2 regions of the Pradoshia sp. D12 genome follow, and region 2 is predicted to be linked to the other one. Evidence: riboswitches for the same ligand, from Rfam matches in the RefSeq annotation. Region 2 holds a riboswitch; the other holds the start of a gene.
What was found. A riboswitch is a leader RNA that binds a small molecule or an ion and turns the genes downstream of it on or off. The one in region 2 is predicted to bind cobalamin.

Region 1: another riboswitch for cobalamin. It lies ahead of F7984_RS09995 (ribonucleoside-diphosphate reductase subunit alpha); the one in region 2 lies ahead of F7984_RS15620 (FecCD family ABC transporter permease).

Annotation. Positions count from the first base shown of each region.
Region 1 covers NZ_CP044545.1:2,080,346-2,088,335, forward strand. Annotated here, with positions in the region: gene F7984_RS09985 (YpzG family protein) at 202-354, shown strand; gene F7984_RS09990 (ribonucleotide-diphosphate reductase subunit beta) at 400-1,452, opposite strand; gene F7984_RS09995 (ribonucleoside-diphosphate reductase subunit alpha) at 1,469-3,733, opposite strand; cobalamin riboswitch at 3,900-4,082, opposite strand; gene F7984_RS10000 (DEAD/DEAH box helicase) at 4,169-6,409, opposite strand; gene F7984_RS10005 (YueI family protein) at 6,575-7,030, opposite strand; gene F7984_RS10010 (manganese-dependent inorganic pyrophosphatase) at 7,410-7,990, opposite strand, start outside.
Region 2 covers NZ_CP044545.1:3,256,290-3,264,279, reverse strand. Annotated here, with positions in the region: gene F7984_RS15645 (C39 family peptidase) at 1-725, opposite strand, end outside; gene F7984_RS15640 (gamma carbonic anhydrase) at 829-1,359, opposite strand; gene F7984_RS15635 (alpha/beta hydrolase) at 1,470-2,273, shown strand; gene F7984_RS15630 (tetraprenyl-beta-curcumene synthase family protein) at 2,296-3,378, shown strand; gene F7984_RS15625 (LLM class flavin-dependent oxidoreductase) at 3,406-4,407, shown strand; cobalamin riboswitch at 4,456-4,602, shown strand; gene F7984_RS15620 (FecCD family ABC transporter permease) at 4,780-5,832, shown strand; gene F7984_RS15615 (ABC transporter ATP-binding protein) at 5,826-6,617, shown strand; gene F7984_RS15610 (tRNA 5-(aminomethyl)-2-thiouridylate-methyltransferase MnmM) at 6,659-7,225, opposite strand; gene F7984_RS15605 (tRNA modification radical SAM protein MnmL/YtqA) at 7,215-7,990, opposite strand, start outside.

The sequences.
Region 1 (7,990 bases), 1.2 Mb from region 2:
GATTTCTCCGTTATTATTGTTCATATTCCAAATTTCGCATAATTATCCACCATCAATATCCATATTATATATATTTTATCATAATATAGAAAATAATTCGTGAACTTTTCCCGAGATTAAAAGGCACTCATTTTGTATATCCTATACTTGATGTCCTCAAAAGGGACATCAGAACGTATCCTACTGATGGGGTGATAAGCAATGAGTTATCGGAATCATTTAGATCCACACTCTTCTCTTTTTCACCATAACTGGACAAGGCGGAAGCGCTCAAAATCACAGGTTAACGGACATACTGCAATGTCCCAAACCAATATCATTTTGAGGAGCAATGCGAAAGCTCACCGCTGGTAAGGATGCCTTCAAGCAAAAAGACGCCGTAATGGCGTCTTTTTACATTTACAGTTCATCAAATCCATTGGTATCTGTTGTTTTTGTATATTGTCTTGATTTCTGCTCAAAGAAATCCGTCTTGCCTAAATCCACTTCCTGATAGGCAACAATCCATCTTAATGGATTTTTGTTCGAAACCTCTGGAAACGGAGATCTTCCATACCCCAATTGATTGCAACGCTTATTAGCCATAAACTGGATATATTGTTCGAGCTCAGCCATCGTAATTCCCTCGATTTTATTTCCTATAACTTTATAACCCCATTCAATCTCAAGCTCTGCAGCAGTTCGGAAGGTTTCAATCGCAAAATTTTTCAATTCTTCTGTATTTGTTTCAGGATGTTCAGCCAATATTTCTTTAAAAATCTTCTCAAACAGCCCAACATGGATCTGCTCGTCTCGATTTATATAATTAATCATCGTTGAAGTTGCCACCATCTTTTGGTTTCTGGCCAAATTATAAAAGAAAGCAAAGCCTGAGTAAAAGAAGAGCCCTTCTAGGATTACATCATAGATAATCGATTTAAGCAGATTTTCAATTGTTGGGTTTTCTGTGAAATCCCGATAGCCATCAGTAATAAAATCATTTCGTTTACGCAAAATCTCTTCGGTTCTCCAATATTCAAAAACTTCATCTTGCTTGCTTTTCTGGACAATACTTGACAATACATAGGAGTAGGAATGGTTATGAATGACTTCTTGCTGCGCCAGCATAATCATCAATGCATTCAGAGATGAATCGGTCAGATAGTCGGCGACTTTACTGGCATAGTCAGACTGGATACTATCAAGCAATGCCAACAAGCCTATAATTTTTAGAAAGGATTCTTGTTCAATTTCTGAAAGATTTGGAAATTGTTTCGCATCATTCACCATATTAATTTCAAAAGGCGTCCAAAAATTAGATAGCATTACTTTATATTTAGGATATGCCCATGGATAGCGCACATCATCCCAATTTAAAATATTTGAATTTCTGCCATTAATAATACCCGTTGAACTATTCGGTGCTTCCCGATCGACTAATTTACGTTTTTCCACTATTGTTTTTGTATCCATTATATTTCCCCCATCCTTATTGGCAGCTTTCGCATTCTTCTATAACAGCGCTTGAAGTAGAACGTACATAGTATGTTGTTTTTAATCCGGTCTCCCATGCAAGCAGATGCAAGTCTAATAAATCACGTGCTTTAATATCATTACGGACATACAAATTAAACGAGATTCCTTGGTCGATATGTTTTTGACGACGTGCATTTTGGAGAATGCTCCATTTTTGGTCAATTAAATAAACGGATTTATAATACCACATTGTCTCCAGATTCAAGTCAGGTGCAGTCACTGGAATACGGTAATTCTTCTTCTCTTCGGAATATTCCCTTCTGAAAATTGGATCAATTCCGGATGTAGAACCGGCAATAATCGCAGTTGAAGAATTTGGTGCTACGGCCATAAGATAGCCATTTCGAATTCCGGATGTATGCACTCTATTTTTCAATTGACTCCAAGCATCTGAATCATAGCCTCTTTGGTCAAAATAAGATCCGGTCTCCCAATCAGATCCTTCAAAAAATGGGTAAGCACCTTTTTCACCAGCTAAATCCACACTTGATTTAATCGTTAAATAAGCGATTTTTTCGTATAATCGGTCACAGTATTCAACGGCTTTCTCTGATTCCCAGGCAATGCCCTCAAGCGCTAATAAATGATGCCAGCCAAATGTCCCAAGTCCTATAGCACGATAATTTTTATTCGTTATATTTGCCTGAATGACCGGGATATTATTTAAATCAATGACATTATCAAGCATTCTCACCTGTATCTTAATTAAGCGTTCAAGGACATCTTCCTTTACAGCTTTGGCAAGGGAGATAGACGAAAGATTACATACAACAAAGTCACCCGGTGTTTTTTCAATAATAATTTTCCCATCCTCGGTTCTTTGTTCAATAACTTTGGTAGCACTTTGATTTTGCATAATTTCCGTACATAAATTACTGCAATATATCATTCCTTTATGGCGATTAGCATTAGAGCGGTTGACCGTATCCCGATAAAACATATAAGGTGTTCCTGTTTCAAGCTGAGAAATCATGATCGCCTTAAACACTTCAATGGCAGGTATTTCTTTTTTGGAAAGCTGCGGATGATTGATACATTCAGTATATTTTTGTCTGAATTGGCCATCCCCTGCTTCTTCATCAAAATAATCTTCAAGAGAATATCCCATTACTTTTCTTACTTCATGCGGATCAAATAAATACCAGGTACCCCGCTCCTTGACCATTTCCATAAATAAATCCGGAATGCAAACACCAGTAAATAAATCATGCGTTCGAAAACGTTCATCCCCATTATTTAAACGCGCTTCGAGGAAGGCAAATATATCCTTATGCCAAACATCCAGATAAACTGCAATGGCACCCTGTCTTTGGCCCAGTTGGTCCACACTGACGGCGGTATTATTTAATTGCTTCATCCATGGTATAACTCCTGAGGAAACACCCTTAAATCCTTTAATATCACTGCCTCGCGCTCTAATTTTCCCTAAATAAACACCTATTCCTCCGCCATTTTTAGATAGATTGGCAATATCGGTGTTTGAATCATAGATACCTTGCAAACTATCATCAACAGTATCGATAAAACAACTGGATAATTGGCCATAGCTTTTCCCAGCATTAGCAAGCGTAGGAGTTGCCACCGTCATATATAGATTGGATAAGGCCCAATATGCTTCTCTTATTAATTTGATTCGCTGTTCTTTAGGCTCATTCATCATTAATGTCATGGCAATAATCATAAACCGTTCCTGAGGAAGTTCATATAAGCTTCCATGATGAGATTTGGCTAAATAGCGATCTGCCAGCGTCCGAATGCCAATATACGTAAACAACTGATCTTTTGATGAATCGATGACTGCTTCGAGTTCATTGATTTCGTCTTCCGTATATTCATTTAACAATGCTGGATTATAAATCCCCATATCAGTCAATAGTTCAACAAGCTGATGAAAGCTCCCATATTTGTGTGTTAAATCATATCCCCGGCTTTTTGAAGCTTTATCATATAACTGGTCTAAATAAATAGTTGCCGCCACAAATGTCCAATCAGGCTCATCAGCAGAGATACGCTCTACGGCGCTTAGTACCAGTAAATTCACCAACTCTTTCTTGCTATAGTCAGACTTATACTCAAGTGCTGTCTTGATTTTTTCTAAGTATTCCTCTGCTGAATAAATAGATGTATAGGAACTAACACATTCCTTTATGTATGTTTCTATGCTTTTTAAATTTATGACTTCCAGACTTGCATAGTTTGATTCGTAAGATACTGCCATACTAATTTCCCCCTTATTGTTTGCCGATAAATCGATTAAAAACGTCTGTTCCCTCCACGCAAAAAATCCCATTGCCTAAAAATAAGCAATGGGAAAAGAAATAATAACAAGATTGAACTGTTCAATATTGCTATTTCATCCGTTCCACCCTCATTGCTCCCGATAAAGGCAAACCAGTGAAAAAGGCAGGTCTCCTGACTCATGCTTCGCTTTACTCTAAGTCCTTCCCATAGATTTCTCTACAGTGGTTTACTTATTTCATCAGCATTTACAGTTGCGGGTACAGTTCCGGATTTTAACCGGATTCCCTATTAAGTCGTAATACGACACCTTAAACACGTTAAAATCAATATATAGTATTTTAGATATAAAATAATAACAACATATAGAATTATAAATCTTATATGTGAAAATAGCAACTAAAATTCCGACAATTTATTTAGGCAATTGCTGGAGAAATTGATTGATAAATGCTTCGGATTCCAATCGAATTCCAATGTATGGCGGATGAACACGTTTATTGGCTTCAAGAGGAACCCCCAACCACAATACTTTTTGGTCAAGGATGACAAATGTGAAGCTTGGCCCATTCTGAAGATGGATATCCGGATCCAAATAGGAATGGGAATCTGGAGAATACATCATCAGTCTTGTTCTTGAGTTCCTCGTCTTCACTCTTTGAACAAAATCCGATGATAACACACTGGAATTTGGCAAGGAAAGGATAATGGAAGATTGGGCTTTTTTTAAATCCTGATAGAACCCTTCCAAATTTCTTGCATAAATCCATTGTAATTTTGGATGATGGTTGGCAATCCATTTGCCTATTTGATCCATATTGACCATTTGATTCCGTTTCATTTGATATTGAACGAGCTGATGAAGAGTTTTTGTATGCGAAACTTTTGATTCTATAAACTCCACATCGCTGACATGAATCAGTTTCCCTTTTGTTCTGGTAATTGCAACATTTAACAGCCGTTCACTTTCCCTGCCCGTTAAAAGCATCCCTGCCCGATTTTGCGGATAACTATCTACACTATCAAATACCATTACTTCCCGTTCACTTCCCTGGAAACGATGGACAGTGGCAGCCAATATATCATGCAGGCCGTTCTCTTCCTCATATAGATCTTTAATTAATGTTTCCATCAATTGTGCCTGCGCACGATAAGGGGTTGCATAACCGATTGATTTACTCCCATTGCTGTAGGCTTCATGAATAACCTGAAAGGATAACAATAGATTCATCAAATTCATTCTAGAACCAGAGGAAGTGCCCGTAAAGCAGTGTTCCCCTGTGAAGCTCGTATTTAACAGTACGGAAGCACGATCTACAAAAGGTGTCTTTGAAACGATATCTTTTTTATTTATATGAACACTTGGATGATCGCCAACCAGTGAATTATAAACATATTGGTTCGTAAAAGCGGAGATATCCGGATGCATTCTCCTCTGTTCCTTTAATAAAAACAAATGAGTATGAAGTTTTCCCCCACGTGCAATATCAGCAACACCGGTACGATGGAAGATGTCCTCCTTCAGCCAGCGGTCTACAAGCTCTCCCCTCGAAACCGCAATAGGAGGTAATTGCTTAAAATCCCCACAAATAATACAACGCTTGGCAAGTGCGCCGGCAAAGGCAATTTGCGGGATAAAGGCCATACTGGCTTCATCAATGATAACTAGATCATACTCTTGTTCAAAAATACTCGGGTCCATTGCTGCTTTCGCCAAGGTAGTCCCAACAATGAAGGCATTTTTGACTAAATGAATTTCTTTTTGCCTTATTTTCTCTAAGATTCTGCCCAGTTTTTTTTCAAGGTCAAGAAGCTGCTCCGAGTCACGTACGCTAAAAGACAGAGACAGATCTTTTTTTAGCAGTTTCTTTTCTTCATTAATCGAATCCCTTTCCTTCACTAAATGTCCATCATGACTTTCCAATAATTTAGCCGGCAATATATCCCCATGCATCAGAAGACCCTCACCAGTTTGAGAGCCGTAACGTAAAATATCTCCTTCATGAAAACGATCCGCTCGTTTAACAAATGCCGTAATTTCGGCAAGCAGGACATCCACAGCCTGATTACTGTGAGAGAGAACTAATATACGTTTCTTTTTAAAATATTTATTGGCTGCCGTTCGTGCTAAAGTATACGTTTTTCCTGTACCAGGCGGTCCCCAAACATATGTGACCGGGTTATATTTTGATCTGGCATATAATTCGCGTACCGCGCTTTTACTTGTTTTGTCCGTTCGTTTATCAGGCATGGAAGGCTCCATGATCCGTTTAACCCGACTTCTTTTCCGCTTACTTTTCCTGATATCATCCAGTCTTTCAATCAGCTGATCTAAAAGTTCCCATGGGTCATGATAAATCGTAGCCTCTTCAATCAATTCACCTATTGATTGTTCAAGAGACAGAAGCAAACTATTGCCCTCAGAGGATAGGATTCTGGCATCAAACCGACTCCCGCCCCATTCCAGCTTAGCAATCGTTCCAACAGGTATACGCAAAATACTGGATGACTCAAAATAGTACGTAAAAGAATCACCTGACATAATCTTATTGCCATTCATCAGGTGATAGCGGGTACTTCCATATTTTTTTAAATACTGAATCTCTTCTTCAAGTGCTTCCTGCCATTCTTCAATATACTCTTGTGTTGAATTCATTCTTTGTGCCCCTCAAATCATAAACCTAAATTATCTCTAATTTGATAACTATACCATACAAACTAAAACTAGAATAGTCGATGGCACATACTCACCTAACCGAAACATGCATCCAGACACCGTATTGTTTCTCGTATTAAGGGGTGCACAGTTATGACATTTTGTTTATGATTTTTTTGTAAAGAGTTGCTTAAGTGATTCAAAAAAACCTGTCTTTTTTTCTGTCTCCTCAGTATTAGTTTCTTCCTGTGCCGGTTCTTCTAATGTAATGTTATCGTTATTAATTGCATGATCATAGGCCAATACCAAACCATTAGGTGAATTATAGTCTTTATTGGTCACGATTTTAAATTGAATCCCATGTTCATCTGCTGCTTTAACGAATTTCGATAGATGGGAATAATTAATGTGGCCATTTAAATAAAGCTTAGCGCCCTTATTTTTTTTCAATAGGTCAATAAATCCATGTGGGATTTGTTTTTGAAAAACCTGAGCCTGTGTTAATGCGACAACCACACGTTCACGTAAGCTCCCAAGAAATTCTTTCCGTTCAGCAGGCTTTATTTCTTTAACGCCATGTATCCCTTCCTGTAAGTAATCATCTACTGTTTTCTTATTCATTTTATTTCCTCCTTGAATACTAATTAACATATGTAAATCGTTCTTAACTTGAGCTTATGTATTAGTTTGGTTAAATGCCTTCTCAACGATTCCCTATTCGGAAAACCTGATTATTATCTTTACTATTTTTTGATTGATCTGCCTGCATTATGTATTTTAAAGCTCGCTATTTGTGTACCATTATTGATATGTCCAATCGACACTCTGGATATGAATATATAAAAAGGCACCTGTTAAAAACAGGTGCCTTGTTCGAAAAAATTGAGGCGAGTCACCACACTCCACATAGTGTGTACCATAAGGTATGTGCTCGACTTACACAATTCAGCTCATCGCATATATTAATATAACATCATGCCAGAAATTTTGCAAGTAAAATTTACGATAATGCTTCTGTTAATGCTGGAACTACCTGTTTCTTACGGGAAACAACCCCTTTTAGAACAGCTGTATTATTTACCAATGTTACATGGAAAGCTTTTTCAACAGCTGCAGCTTTATCACCAATAGCAAGGGCAACAGAATCATTTGTTAGGATATCTGTTACAACTAATAGAAATAAATCCAGACCCTTTTCATTAATAGCTGCCTGCATAGCTGCTTCGAGTTCAGCTTGCTTCGCCATTACATCGTTTGTATCAACTGCATTCACTTGTGCAATTTCCACTTTTGATGTGCCCATGGAGAACTCTTTAGCATCCAAAGAAATTAATTCTGCAATAGTTTTCTTGCTTAAATCTGCTCCAGCTTTTAACATTTCCAATCCGTATTCTTCTGCATTAACACCAGCTATTTCAGCCAATTCTTTTGCAGCAGCAACATCTTGCTCCGTGCAAGTTGGAGATTTAAATAATAAAGAATCAGAAATAATAGCGGATAACATTAAGCCAGCTACTTCTTTTTTGATTTGAATTCCGTTTTCTTTGTATAGCTTATTTAAAATGGTTGCTGTACATCCAA
Region 2 (7,990 bases):
CCCGTCACTACGACAGAATGCTCCTTATAAGTAATCGATATTTTCCCATTTGGTGTTTTCCAAGTATGGAAATAGGATGGATCCAGTTTTTCATAGGCTGTATTTATGATAACCCAGACGGGCCGATTGGTTGAGAGATACTTTTTGATTTGGTTGAAATCTCCATTGGTAAAATCGATTATTTTGCCAGGCATATAATGCTCAGCAAGTTTTTTTATAGGCTTATGATACACTCCGAGGCCAGGTTTATTAGTTGAATACATATCTCCAATAAATCCATCATTAGGATCACCGTAATGGATTTCACCATTTATTTTTTTTATTTTAGCTGGATTTTTTTTTATTTGCTGGGCAAGTTTTAATTTATCAGCATCCAATCCGGAATATTGAAGAAGCATAGCCAGGCTGGTTACTTCACATCCTCTTGGGAGCTCGGGCTGCTGTTTAACGATCGGCACATCAAGAAGTACTTTATCTTTGGCAGGAGGTTTTGCAGGTCGATTATCTTTGGTAATAGAAGTTGTTAAGCTTACTGACTTATCAATCATATTATTAATTTGATGAGCAAAGGAGTAATTTGAGTTATAGACCTTCCAGCCTGTATACAGGAAAGTGCCTATCAAAGAGATAACAATCAAAATAGATAGTGGCTGATATTGACGCCATAGGACCAAAATGATTGAAATGATACTAAATAACATGAAAATCAAAATGAAAGTATTCATAATCCTACTCCTGAAATTGATTTTAAAAAGGTGTATCATTTATAGCTAAATAATAAAGGGAATGGGTATACAATAAAGAGTATACCCTAATGAGGAATGATAATTAGTTATTCTCTTTTAAAGGTTGTATACTTGAATAATAGCGTGCTTTTTCTGCGTATTCCTTATTTATTCTTTCCATGTCTTTACGATCATCATCTGTTAATTCACGAATTACTTTAGCAGGTCTGCCGAAAGCGAGTGTGTTTGGTGGGATTTTTTTACCTTGAGATACTAAACTGCCTGCACCGATGAAGGCACCTTCTCCTATTTCAGCTCCGTCAAGAATAATGGAGCCCATCCCAATCAAAGCATTTTTCTTCACATGGCAACTATGGAGAATGACTTGATGGCCTATCGTTACATTATCTTCCAGTACTAATGGGTTGTTGGGACTTTGATGGAGGACTGAGTTATCTTGAATATTAACATTTTTACCGATAATCACAGGAGCGACATCACCTCTAATGACTGTGTTAAACCAAACACTTGAATTTTCACCGATTGTGACATCACCACTGATAACTACATGATCCGCTAAATAAGCAGTTTGATCGATGGAAGGAATTTTATCTATATATTGATATAATTTCATTACAAAACCTCCGTTTTCTACTGTAAAATAGATAGTTAATAAAAGTGTACATATAAAGCGGTACAGTGTAAATAAAATAAAGCTAAACATCATACAGGAGGAGTTCATCTATGAAAAAGTGGGAAGCTGAGGGGAAAGCCTATGGTGTAATCGTGATTGTTCACGGCGCCATGGAGCATTCAGGCAGATATAAATGGTTAATTGAAAGATGGCTATCAGAAGGGTATCACGTAATTATTGGAGATTTGCCAGGTCAGGGAATGACTTCACGTGCAAATCGAGGGCATATTGATTCATTTGAGGATTATATTGATGAGGTTGATTCATGGGTGAACGAGGCTTATACATTTGGTTTGCCTGTATTCATGCTGGGTCATAGCATGGGAGGACTCATCATCATTAACATGCTTCAACTTAAAGAATATAATTTAGCGGGTATTATCCTATCTTCACCATGCTTTGGAACATTAATTCATCCTCCAAAATTACTTGAATCCATGTCAAAGGTTTTAAATCTTGTTTATCCTACATATAAAAAACCTTCAGGATTAACGGTTGAAATGGCAACGAGAAATCCAGAAGTTATTGAATTTGATTTGAACGATTCACTCTACATCACAAGTGTATCAGTCAGATGGTATCGTGAATTAATTTCAGCTATGAAGGATGCCTTTGATTTTGATGAGGATTTCCCGGATATTCCTGTTCTTGTTATGCAGGCAGGGGACGACAAAATAGTGGACAAGGCTATGGTTAGAGAATGGTTTAACTACTTTCCGGCATCCGAAAAGCATTATAAAGAATGGCCTAAGCTGTATCATGAAATATTTAATGAGCCAGAGAGAGAAGATGTATTTCTATATGCAAAGAGCTTTATTGAAGCGAGATTGCGCAATATAGGGTATATCGTTTAAGGGGTTAGGAGATGGGACACAAATGAAATTACCCACTAGTGATATCAGCTTAGTAAAGAATGTATACAGAAATGTATTTCCAGTTGTTCATCGAGAACTCGCGAGTTGGCAGGCAAAGGCAGAAAAAATCCCTAATGAAGAGCTGCGTACACAGGCCTTATCCAGTATTGCCCACAAAACTTTTCATTGCGAGGGTGGTTCTATATTAGCTCTCGCAGCAGGTGAAAAAAAAGATGATGTCATTCGATTTATTGTTGCGTATCAAACAATCAGTGATTATCTTGATAATCTATGTGACCGCAGTACCTCACTTGATCCTAATGATTTTACGCTATTGCATCAATCTATGAAGGATGCTCTTAATCCGGAGGCCCTGACGAGAAATTATTATGAACTCAGAGAGGAGCAGGAAGATGGCGGGTATTTAGTCGAGTTAGTAAAAACCTGTCAATCTGTTCTTTCAAATATGGTGCATTATCAACATATCGAGCCTTTTTTGAAAAAGCTTTGCACCTTTTATTGTGATTTACAAATACATAAGCATGTTACGTGGGAAGAACGGGTACATAGATTAGAAACCTGGTTCAATGAAAATAAACAGCAGCTTCCAGAAGGTTTGTCATGGTATGAATTCAGTGCTTGTGCAGGATCTACTCTGGGCATCTTTTGTTTAGTTTCATATGCAGTGCGTGATAATTTTACTGAACATTTGGGGAAAGACATATATGAATCTTATTTTCCTTATGTGCAAGGATTGCATATTATGTTGGACTATTTTATTGATCAGGAGGAGGATCGCCAAGGCGACGATTTAAATTTCTGTTTTTATTACGAAACGGAAGAGCAACTGATTGATAGACTTTGTTATTTTGTTGAAAAAGCCAATTTAGATGTCACAAAAATACCGGACAGCAAGTTCCACAGCATGATTAACCAGGGATTATTGGGTATTTATCTAGCCGATTCCAAGGTGAAAGACCAGTTGTCGGTTAAGCAATATACTAAAAAAATGTTAAGCCTGGGTGGCCGTTCAGCGTATTTCTTTTATTGGAATAGTAAGCTGTATCATGCGTTTAAGAGAATGAAAAAGAATAGGCGAGTCTAGCATTCAATACTAAGGGGATGGAGCAGAATGGTGAAATTAAGTATTCTAGACCAGTCACCGCGCTCTGTTGGAGAGCCTTCAGAGCAGGCACTTGCTAATACGGTCAAACTGGCAAAATTGGCTGAGGAGTGGGGATACTCAAGATTTTGGGTCAGCGAGCATCATGATAGTCAAGGCTTGGCAGGATCTTCGCCTGAGATATTGGCAACATGGATTGCTGCTCAAACAGATAAAATAAGAGTTGGAACAGGCGGTGTTATGCTGCCTCACTACAGTGCTTATAAAGTAGCTGAAAACTTCAGAGTATTATCTGGTTTAGCTCCAGGAAGAATAGATTTGGGAATCGGCAGGGCTCCTGGAGGGATGCCAAGAGCAACGCGAGCGTTGCAGGAGGGGAGAGTACAGGAACTGCATCGTTTTCCTGACCAGGTAGATGAGTTATCCTGGTATCTCTATGATCAAATACCGGAATTGCATCCTCTATATGGGTTATCGGCGACACCTACCATTACATCTCCGCCGGAATTGTGGATGCTTGGATCTAGTTCATCTAGCGCAGCTCTTGCAGCTCATAAGGGTATACCCTATAATTTTGCTTTGTTTATTAACAGTGAATATGCTGAAGAAAATATGAAGCATTACCATGAAGCATTTCGACCTACAGAGTTAGTACAGAATCCATCAGGTATGGTTACTGTATTTACAGTTTGTGCGGAATCGGACGAAGAGGCAGAATATCTGGCTGGTTCATTGGATTTATCGATGCTGTTTCTTTCACAGGGAATTATAAGAGAGGGAACACCTCACCCAAAAGAAATTCATGAAATGTCATTATCGCAGTTTGAGAAAGCTCGGATTGATTACAACAGAAGCAAGATGATTATCGGTTCTCCTAAAATGATTGGAGAAAAAATTAGAGAGCTGAGTGAACGCTTCTTTACAGATGAAATTATGCTTGTGACAATCACCCATTCATACGAGGCTAAAGAAAACTCCTTCAGATTAATTGCCAAAGAACTGTTGAAATAATAGTGGATTTGCCATTAGTCAATCAATCTATTAGAATAAGAATAAAATCTAATAAATCACTTTAAAAGTGCCTCGGTACACGAGGGTAAAAGGGAAAACGGTTCAAATCCGTTGCAGCCCCCGCTACTGTACTTACTAAATCACAAGTCTGATTTAGTAAAAGCCAGGAAACCTGCTTTTAGAGTTTTAGTACTTATTTTTCGGAGGGAAAAGTAGGCTTATTGTATTCACAGGCGTGAAAAAGTGAATCCTTAGCTCAATACCATCCTGAGCTAAGGATTTTTTATGTGTTGTAGCTTATAATCTTGTTTTAAAGTGCATGAATAATCCGAGGTTCGCCGCCAGGAGTAAAGAGGAATTGAAGTATAAGTTATGAATAATAAAAATAGAACAACCGGTATTTATTTTGGGAGTATCCTGTTTTTGCTGCTCGCTGCGTTGCTCGGCCTGTTTATAGGCAGCGTGGACATGTCATTTAAAGATATTCTTGGGATTCTCTTGAAGAACGTGACCGGCCAGGAATCCTTCTATACCGGTCCAAAAAATATAGAAATGATTATTTGGAATATACGATTACCCCGGGTATTAATCGCTTTATTTGTGGGTGCCTCACTGGCACTTGCCGGTGCTGCCTTTCAGGGGCTTTTGCAAAATCCACTCGCTGATCCATATACTATTGGAATTTCTTCCGGTGCATCGGTTGGGGCAGTGATTGTTCTATTCTTTAATATCGAATTTGCTCTTTTTGGTCAGTTCACATTGCCGCTTGTTGCAATCGTGTTTAGTTTTATAACCTTGTTTATTGTATTTGGTATTACAAAGGCAGCTAGTGTTACCTATGCAAATGAGACCATTATTTTAGCCGGTATAATTATGAATTCATTCATTGGCGCTGTGGTCTCACTTATCATTGCGCTATCCTCAGGAGATCAAATGAGGGAGGTATTAAACTGGCTGATGGGCAGTGTGGCTATGAAAAATTGGGGACACGTCAGTATATTGATTCCCTTTTTTATTATAGGAGCTTCCATAATTTTATATCATTATCGTGAACTAAATGGGATGGCTCTTGGAGATCAATCCGCTCAATATAATGGTATCGATGTGAAACGAAAGAAAATAATCATTATTATCGGGGCTGGACTATTAACGGGTGCAGCAGTTGCCGTATCAGGAGCTATTGGCTTTGTTGGACTGGTTATTCCACATCTTGTTCGCCTTCTTGCTGGTGCTGATCATCGCCACTTACTGCCATTATCCATGATTATTGGAGGTGGATATCTCGTATTGGCTGACTTGATTGCACGTACGATTATCAACCCGCAGGAATTACCAATCGGTGTCATTACTGCCTTAATCGGTGCACCTGTATTTACAATCTTACTGATTAAAGAACGCATAAAAAGAAGGAATTTGACATGTTAACCGTAGAGAGCCTCAGTGCAGGCTATCATAAAAATAAGCAAGTGCTTCAGGACTTTTCTATTAAGGTTGAGAGCGGAGAATTTTTTGCTCTTCTTGGTCCAAATGGAAGCGGTAAGACGACATTGATTAAAAGTATATTGGGAAAAATGGAATATAAAGAAGGGACTTCAATCATTAATGGGAAAAGGACCTCATCCTATAAAACCGGAGAATTGGCTAAAATTGCTGCCGTGTTAAGTCAGGAACATATGGTGGGTATAGATTTTACGGTGGAAGAAATCGTACTATTAGGCAGGTATCCTTATCAGGAGAAGGGATTTTTTAATCATTACCGTAGTGAGGATTACGCAATTGTTGATGAGTGTCTTGCTCAGACAAACACGCTGAAATTTAAGTATACATACTTTTCGTCATTAAGCGGAGGGGAAAAGCAACGTGTCCTTTTAGCAAAGGCTTTGGCCCAGCAGCCAAAGCTCCTGTTTCTCGATGAACCTACAAATCATCTGGATGTAAAGCATACAATCGAATTGTTAAATTTATTAAAGAGGCTCCAGCTTCAAAATGGGCTGACGATTGTCGCCATCCTCCATGATTTAAACATGGCAGCTTTATATGCAGATAGATGTGCTTTGCTTAAGGATGGAAGGAAGGTGGCGGAGGGTGGAATAGATTTACTTTATGATGAAACATTGCTTTCATCTGTATACGAGGTAGATTTGGTAAGTCGCCCTCATCCTATTACGGGAACACCGCAGATCTTTTTTACCCCTGAGAACTTTAAATGATTATATATAAAAAGTGTGAGCATCCATAAGCTCACACTTTTTTAACGTTTTTCGATAGCGATAATAAATGGCGGATTGTTTTTTTGATTCATAAATCGGTATTCCAGCACATGGGCCGTATCCTGTGGAAGCTCTGTAACGAATTTGATTAATTCGTCACGTTCAATGTCTCCGCCGGGATGACCGTGATAGATGACAAGAACTATGATGCCTTCAGGCTCCATAATTTTGAGTAATGACGTTACAGCCTGAATCGTAGTAGGAGCGGTTGTAATAATTTCTTTATCGCCGCCAGGCAAATAGCCTAAATTAAAGATTGCGCCTGTAACAGATTTGCCAGTTGGGATAAATTCCTGTAAACGCTCATGACCTGCATGAATTAGTGTTACCCGCTCCTGAAGCTCATTTGTCATCAGTCTCTCTTCCGTTTTTTGCAAGGCAGATTCCTGAATGTCGAAGCTGTATACATGTCCATCCGGACCAGTTAAATTTGCTAAAAATACGGTGTCATGCCCATTGCCCATCGTACAATCAATGGCTATATCACCAGGTTTAACTGCTTTTTCAAGCAATAGTCTTGCGAAGGGAAGGATACGATCAAGCTTCATTTATGACAGCATCCTTACTTGGCACATAAAATTTACCTTGATAACTATTGCGACGCTTTAATTCAGCATCGATAGCATTTAATACTTCCCATTTATTAACGCTCCACATTGGTCCAACCATCAAATCAATCGGACCGTCACCGGTAATACGATGGACAATCATTTCAGGCGGAAGGATCTCCAACTGATCACAGACAAGATTGACATATTCATCTAACGAAAGGAATTCCAGCATTCCTTTTTCGTATTGTTTTACCATTGGAGTGCCCTTTAAGAGATGCAATAGGTGAATTTTAATTCCCTGTACATCCAGTTTAGCAACTTCTTTAGCTGTCTCCATCATCATTTCTGGAGTTTCAAGCGGCAGTCCATTAATAATATGGCTGCAAATGCGTATACCGTGTTTCCGAAGTTTGTTTACGCCCTCTACATAGGTTGGATAATCATGTGCACGGTTTATGATATTAGCTGTTTTCTCATGAACAGTTTGCAGGCCAAGCTCAACCCACAGGTAGGTACGTTCATTTAATTCAGCTAAATATTCTACAACATCATCAGGCAGACAGTCTGGACGAGTGGCAATGGATAATCCGACTACACCTTCCTCGTTCATGACAGTTTCAAATTTTTCCCGTAACACCTCGACTGGTGCATGGGTATTTGTATAAGCCTGGAAATAGGCCATATACTTGCCGTCCTTCCATTTTTGATGCATTTTTGCTTTTATATCGGCAAATTGTTTTTGCAAATCTTCAGCACGATTGC